Synechococcus elongatus PCC 6301: one gene and its partner. Each later gene encodes a partner of the first gene's protein in a complex. Links are inferred from orthologs where the notes say so. Each region holds a gene or a part of one and is shown in the gene's direction. Other genes may lie near its edges.

Region 1 (3,131 bases):
TGGGTGTAGAAGCGGGTTGCACGATCGTCGTTGATAACTGGCAAGAACTGCGCAACCTTGAGGCGATCGCCGCTGAGCAGCAGCGGGAAGTGCGGGTGATGATCCGCTTCACGCCGGGCATTGAGTGCCACACCCACGAATACATTCGGACGGGGCACCTTGACAGTAAGTTTGGCTTCGATCCCGATCAGCTGGATGCGCTGCTAGCCGCCTTGGTCGATCAGCCCTATCTCCGCTGCATTGGCCTGCATGCCCACATCGGCTCGCAAATTTTTGAACTCCAGCCCCATGCCGATTTGGCGGGTGTGTTGGTCGGGGCCTATGCCAAAGCGCTGGCTTTGGGCTTGCCGATCGCTGAGTTAAACGTGGGCGGGGGTCTGGGAATTCGCTACACCGAGTCGGATGATCCCCCAAGCATTGATGAATGGGTGCGGCAGGTGAGCGAAAGTCTGGTCGCAGCTTGCCAAGCCGCAGACCTGCCGTTGCCCAAGTTGATCTGTGAGCCAGGGCGATCGCTAATTGGTACCGCCTGCGTTACGGCCTACCAAATTGGCAGCCGCAAAGAAGTACCAGGAATCCGCACTTACCTGGCTGTCGATGGCGGCATGTCCGACAACCCTCGACCAATCACCTACCAGTCGACTTACCGAGCGGTGATCGCCAACCGCCTCAACGTGAGCGATCGCGAAACCGTGACGGTGGCTGGCAAGCATTGTGAGTCTGGTGATGTCCTGCTCAAGGACGCAGAGTTGGCTCCCAGTCAACCCGGCGATATTCTCGTCGTGCTGGCGACGGGGGCTTACAACTACAGCATGGCTTCGAATTACAACCGCATTGCGCGACCCGCTGCAGTTTTGGTGAACAATGGCGAAGCCCAAATCATTCTGGCGCGGGAGTCTCTGCAAGACTTGTTGCGACAGGATCGGTTACCAGTAGGGCTGCAAGCCTAGGCGACAGATTTGGCGCCGCAGCTGACTTCGATCACCCCTGGGCCAAGCTCCCAGGTGGGCAGATTCACGGTGCAAGGGCATGGGAGACTGGCTGACGCAGACAGGAACATGGCTTAGCAGCGGCTCCGGCCTGCTGCTGCGCAATGCCTTGGATATCAGCCTCGTCCTCATCCTCTTCTACGTCATCTTGGTGTTGATCGGAGAGCGGCGTACCCTTTGGATGGTGCGGGGCTTCATCGTACTAATGTTGGCAGCGGCTATCAGCAGTCGACTCAACCTCACCCTGCTCAACTTTGTTCTCAACAACTTAGTCATTGGCTCGGCTGTAGCCATGGCAGTCTTGCTGCAGTCAGAATTCCGGCGCTTTTTGGAGCAGTTAGGACGGGGGGAAGTTGCGGCGTTATTCCGCCCGAATGCGCGATCGCAACCTCGGGCTGGCGGTGTAGCTGAGGAGATTATTGAAGCTGTCAAAGAACTCTCCCAGAATCGTACTGGCGCCCTGATCGTCATTGAGACTGGCTCCAGCATCGATGATCGCGATGTGAATTCTCTGGGGGTGCGCCTCAACGCCGAAGTGTCAAGTGAGCTGCTCCAGTCCATTTTTCAAACCAGCACACAGCTCCATGACGGTGCAGTCTTGATTTCCGAGAATCGGGTGGTTGCAGCAGGAGTGATTCTGCCCTTGTCAGAACAGGTTATTTCACGACGACTGGGCACGCGACACCGTGCAGCTTTAGGAATTACCGAGCGGCTGAATCAATGTATTTGCATCGTGGTTTCTGAAGAAACGGGTTCAATTTCGCTGGCAGAACAAGGAATCCTGAATCGCCCGCTGACTAGTAGTAAACTCAAGGCATTGTTGGAAGAGCGCATGTCGCTTGCTGCCCAGCGGGAGGTCATTGCTCCTGATTTGCGATCGCTCTCTCGCTACCTTTACAGCTCTAGTCGTTCGGTTCTACGACACCTCAATCTCTTGGGTTCCCGCCGAGGTCGTCCATGACCTCTGTCTCTAATTGCGATTTACGTCAGCGCCCGCCCGACCTACTCCCCGATCGCCTGCCTAGCCACGTCGCGGTGATTATGGACGGCAATGGTCGTTGGGCCAAGCAGCGTGGCTTGCCACGAATTATGGGTCACCGGCGCGGGGTTGACTCCCTCAAGCAGCTGTTGCGCTGTTGCGATGACTGGGGTATTGGCGCCCTGACTGCCTACGCATTCTCAACAGAAAACTGGGGTAGACCTCACGAAGAGGTTGACTTTCTCATGACTCTGTTTGAGCGGGTCTTGCGCCGCGAACTTCAAGAGTTAATGGCTGAAAACGTTCGCATTCGGTTTGTCGGTGACCTCGAGAATCTACCGACATCGCTGCAACGAGAAATCGATCGCGCGACCTCAGCGACAGCCCAAAATGACGGAATTCGCTTCACGGTCGCGACAAACTACGGCGGCCGTCAAGAACTCCTCAAAGCCTGTCGTGAGATTGCGGCCCAAGTGCAGCAAGGCCAGTTGGCGATCGATGCCATTGACGAGTCGCTCCTCTCCAGTCATCTCTACACTGCCGGCGTCACCGATCCCGATCTCCTGATTCGAACCAGTGGCGAAAAACGGCTGAGCAATTTCTTGCTCTGGCAACTGGCCTATGCCGAAATCTACGTGACCGATACACTCTGGCCTGATTTCGATCGCTACGAGTTTTACCTAGCCCTGCGCGATTTCCAAAGTCGCCAACGCCGCTTTGGTCGCTTGACCTAGTGCCAGACCTGACTAGGGGCCACCGAGGATCACAGCTTCGAGATCAGCGCGGCTGAGGGAATATTTGTAGGCGCGAGTGAGATCCTGCCCTGCTTCGCCCGCCGATCGGTAACACACCACGATTTGATCCGTCCCCAGCTCAATCTCGGCAGACCAGTCAGTGTGCCGAAGACTCCAGCAGTTGAGAGCTTCCAAATCCTGAATGCTGCCCAAATCCCGCAACCAAGTTTCGATCGCAGGCAGGCTGTGATTGTAGAGCGGTGTTTCAGGAAGCGGCAGGGTTGTCATTGCTAGTGGGGGCGAGAAGAGCGGGCGTTTCGATCGCGGCAGGCTCGGAGTCGGGCAGGGCGATCGCCTGAACATCGGCTGCGGGAGTGGTGACTTGGAACCAACTGGGCGTTTGCAGTAGCTGCTCACCCCGCAGGAGTC
Region 2 (3,302 bases), 750 kb from region 1 along the record:
CGTAGAGGTCTGCTGCCGTTGCATAGTCATCGCGTTGCCAATAGGCATCAGCAATTTGTTGGCGATCACGGGCAGTCAGATTGGGCAGAGCTTGCAATTCCGACAGTACGGCATCGATATCAAAGCGATAGCGACCGAATTGGGCAATCTGCAGCAACCACCGTTTTGCTTCTGCGGGCTGCCGTTTCGCCAACTGACGCGCCAACTCATTGCTGGCTGGATAGCGAGGCCAGCGCTGGATCGTTGCTGGGGCGAGATCCCACTGTCCCAAGGCCAGGACAGCCTCTGCCTGCACAGGACTCTCGGGATAGGTATTGAGCAGTTGCCGCCAGGTTTCGCGGGGGTCTTGGCCCAGTTGCGTCTGAACTTGGGCACGGAGTTTGAGGATGTAGGGACCCAGCAGCGGATAGGAGCGTTCTAGTCCTTGCAGGGCTTGCAGGGCCGCTTGGGGCTGATCTGGGGCGATCGCCAGGGCGTAGAGAAAACGAGCCCGCTGACGAGTGGCGGCATCCATGGCAAAGCGCGATTGCCAGCGTAGCTCTGCAAAATCCGACTGACGCAGCGCGATCGCAGCTTCCGGGGTGGGCGATCGCCACCAAATCCCCAACAAGACAACGACTGCTGCCGCTCCAAGGCCACCTCCACCGACCAAAAACCAGGTACGCCGCCGGCGCCAGAGCGATCGGGCTGGGGGCCGAGTCTGGGATGTCGAAGGGGAAGAAGGAGCAGACATCGGCCTAGGGTAACACTGCAACCGCTAGAATCTTCTGCGGGTTCTCTTCACCCATCTCTATGGTCAGCCGTCGTCGCTATCGTTGGTTTGGGATTAGTCTGGCTGTCACAGCTCTTGTCTGGATTGTGCGAGGTCTGGGCTGGCTAGGCTTCCTGCCAGGCGCTATCCTCTGGCTACTCTTGTTAAGCTCTGCAGTTCTTGGATTGCAAGCACTCTACGCCCCCCGACGCTGGCGTTAACCCGGCCTCAGGATTCCGATCCTCTTGTTTTGTCCAACTGCAAAGGTGTGTGGAATGGTCTCAGCGACACGTTGGGAGACAGCGATTGAAGTTACTCCTTGGATCGCAGCGATCGCTGAGCAGGTTCCGCTGTTTGGAACCGATGGCATTCGCGGTCGCGTCGGTGAGCATTTGACAGCGCCACTGGCTCAGCAGGTCGGCTTCTGGACTGGACAGGTGCTGCGGCAAGCTGGGGGCGATCGTGGGCCAGTCGTCGTCGGCCAAGATTCGCGTAATTCCAGCAACATGCTGGCGATGGCGCTCTCTTCAGGGCTGGCCGCCGCGGGTGTGGAAGTGCTGCACCTCGGCCTGTGTCCCACGCCCGGTGTCGCCTACCTGACCCACCACAGTGAAGCGATCGGCGGGGTGATGATTTCCGCCAGCCACAATCCACCCGGCGATAACGGCATCAAGGTGTTCGGGGCCGATGGCAGCAAACTCGATCGCCAGCTCCAAGCCGCGATCGAAGCGGGCCTGCGCGGTCAGCAAACCAGCCTGCCAGCGACGACTTGGGGGCAACATTACTACCAGCCCCAACTCGCGGATCACTACCAAGCGGCGATCGCTCAATCCTTGGGACAGCGAGCCAACCTGCAAGGGCTCAAGATTGTCCTTGACCTCGCTTGGGGGGCTGCCGCCCTACTCGCTCCTCGACTGTTCCGGGAACTCGGCGCTGAGGTGATCGCCCTGCATGACCTGCCAGATGGTAATCAGATCAACGTCAACTGCGGCTCGACTCATCTGGCACGGCTACAAGCCGCTGTCCTTGAGCAGGGCGCAGACATGGGTTTTGCCTTTGATGGCGACGCCGATCGCGTTTTGGCCGTCGATGGACGGGGCCGTAGCGTCGATGGCGACCACATCCTCTTCCTCTGGGGACGGGAACTGGAGCAGCAACAGCAGCTTCCGGGTCAGGCAATTGTGACGACAGTGATGGCTAATCTGGGCTTTGAGCGAGCTTGGCAAGCCGTGGGTGGCGAATTTGTCCGCACCGCTGTCGGTGATCAGTATGTGCAAGCGGAAATGCAGGCTCGCGGGGCGATGCTAGGCGGCGAACAGTCCGGGCATATCCTTTGCCGTCACTACGCATTGACGGGGGATGGCACTTTGACAGCTGCCCATGTTGCAGCCTTAGTGCAAGCTAGTGGAGTTTCTCTTGCTGACTTGGTTGACCAGAGTTTCCGACCCTATCCGCAACTGCTGCGCAATGTGCGCGTGGAAGATCGCGATCGCCGTTGCAACTGGCAGAACTGCGCGGCTCTGACCCAAGCGATCGCAGCGGCAGAGACCGATATGGGCGATCGCGGCCGCGTTTTGGTACGCGCCTCCGGCACGGAACCGTTGCTGCGGATCATGGTGGAAGCCGAGGAAGCCCAGCAGGTTGAACATTGGACCACCCATCTCGTGCAAGTGGCGGAATCACACCTGCTCTAGCGCTAGACCTCTAGCTCTTCGAACTCGATCACCTGCCCTTCCCAGTCCTTGACCAGAAAGAGGAGGGGTAGTTGTCGTTTGAGCTTGAAGGGCAACCCTTGAGCTTGAATGCGGCTGAGGATCTGCTGCAGACCATCGCGATCGAAGGACACCTGCCGCAGGCGTTGGTGATCGCCAGGATTCGCCCCAGCGACCACATGCAGCTGGGTTTTACGCTTGAGGCGATACCATAGCCCATCCTGCGGGCGATCGCGACCCAAACGGGACGGGGCGGCGATGCCGAGAGATCCGTCGTACCCCAAACCAGCCAGGCCTTGTTCGGTGTTGTAGTAGTAATTCAGCGGCACATCCGCTGCCACCAGCCCCAGCACCCGCTCATAGAAAATCTGCGCTTGGGCTAGGTCCGAGACCAGAACAGTGTGAACCTTGGGCGTACTGCTCAGGAAGAGCCAGAGTGCCCCGGCATAGGCCGCCAACAGCCCGATCATGATTCCCTGGGTCGAAAACATCAAATCCCAAGGCACGAGGGAAGCCAAGAGTTGCGGCGAGGTCATGGTTAGCAAAGGGACGACAACCAGCTCCCAGCCTACCGACGGCGATCGCGATCGCAGGCAGAAGAACTACTCCATTCTCCGCTCTGCTTCATGAGCCTGGTGTCGAGCGATCGCCCAGTTCAGCACCAGACCTAGCTTCAGCGATTGAGGAAGTCGAGAATGCCGGCCGCGATGGCTTGGGACATCTGGGCGCGAAACGTGGGATCCGCGAGGCGAGGCGCATCCTCAGCCCCCGTCACAAATCCCACTTCCACTAAACTTGAGGGCATCGTTGTCTGGCGAATGACGTAGAAACGCGCTTGC

Evidence for each region.
Region 2: the proteins of cdaA (region 1) and glmM are in contact, whole or in part, in a crystal structure (PDB 7OJS), measured with the Bacillus subtilis proteins. The link is inferred for Synechococcus elongatus PCC 6301 from one-to-one orthologs.

The regions. Positions count from the first base shown.
Region 1 is NC_006576.1:1,358,082-1,361,212, reverse strand. Bases 176-2,989 are described here. They hold cdaA (diadenylate cyclase CdaA), read left to right. Parts: upstream 176-1,029; coding sequence 1,030-1,950; downstream 1,951-2,989. Other genes in these bases: SYC_RS06600 (J domain-containing protein), read right to left, coding at 2,968-2,989; SYC_RS06605 (DUF3143 domain-containing protein), read right to left, coding at 2,715-2,989; uppS (polyprenyl diphosphate synthase), read left to right, coding at 1,947-2,702; lysA (diaminopimelate decarboxylase), read left to right, coding at 176-950. Outside these bases: more of lysA, read left to right, coding at 1-175; more of SYC_RS06605, read right to left, coding at 2,990-2,990; more of SYC_RS06600, read right to left, coding at 2,990-3,131. UniProt on the Bacillus subtilis protein: One of 3 paralogous diadenylate cyclases (DAC) in this bacteria, catalyzing the condensation of 2 ATP molecules into cyclic di-AMP (c-di-AMP). Upon expression in E.coli leads to c-di-AMP synthesis.
Region 2 is NC_006576.1:2,103,206-2,106,507, reverse strand. What follows is about bases 251-3,235. They hold glmM (phosphoglucosamine mutase), read left to right. Parts: upstream 251-1,026; coding sequence 1,027-2,445; downstream 2,446-3,235. Other genes in these bases: SYC_RS10435 (N-acetylmuramoyl-L-alanine amidase family protein), read right to left, coding at 3,137-3,235; SYC_RS10440 (hypothetical protein), read right to left, coding at 2,448-2,999; SYC_RS10450 (hypothetical protein), read left to right, coding at 793-972; SYC_RS10455 (transglycosylase SLT domain-containing protein), read right to left, coding at 251-733. Outside these bases: more of SYC_RS10455, read right to left, coding at 1-250; more of SYC_RS10435, read right to left, coding at 3,236-3,302. UniProt on the Bacillus subtilis protein: Catalyzes the conversion of glucosamine-6-phosphate to glucosamine-1-phosphate. Glucosamine-1-phosphate is used for cell wall biosynthesis.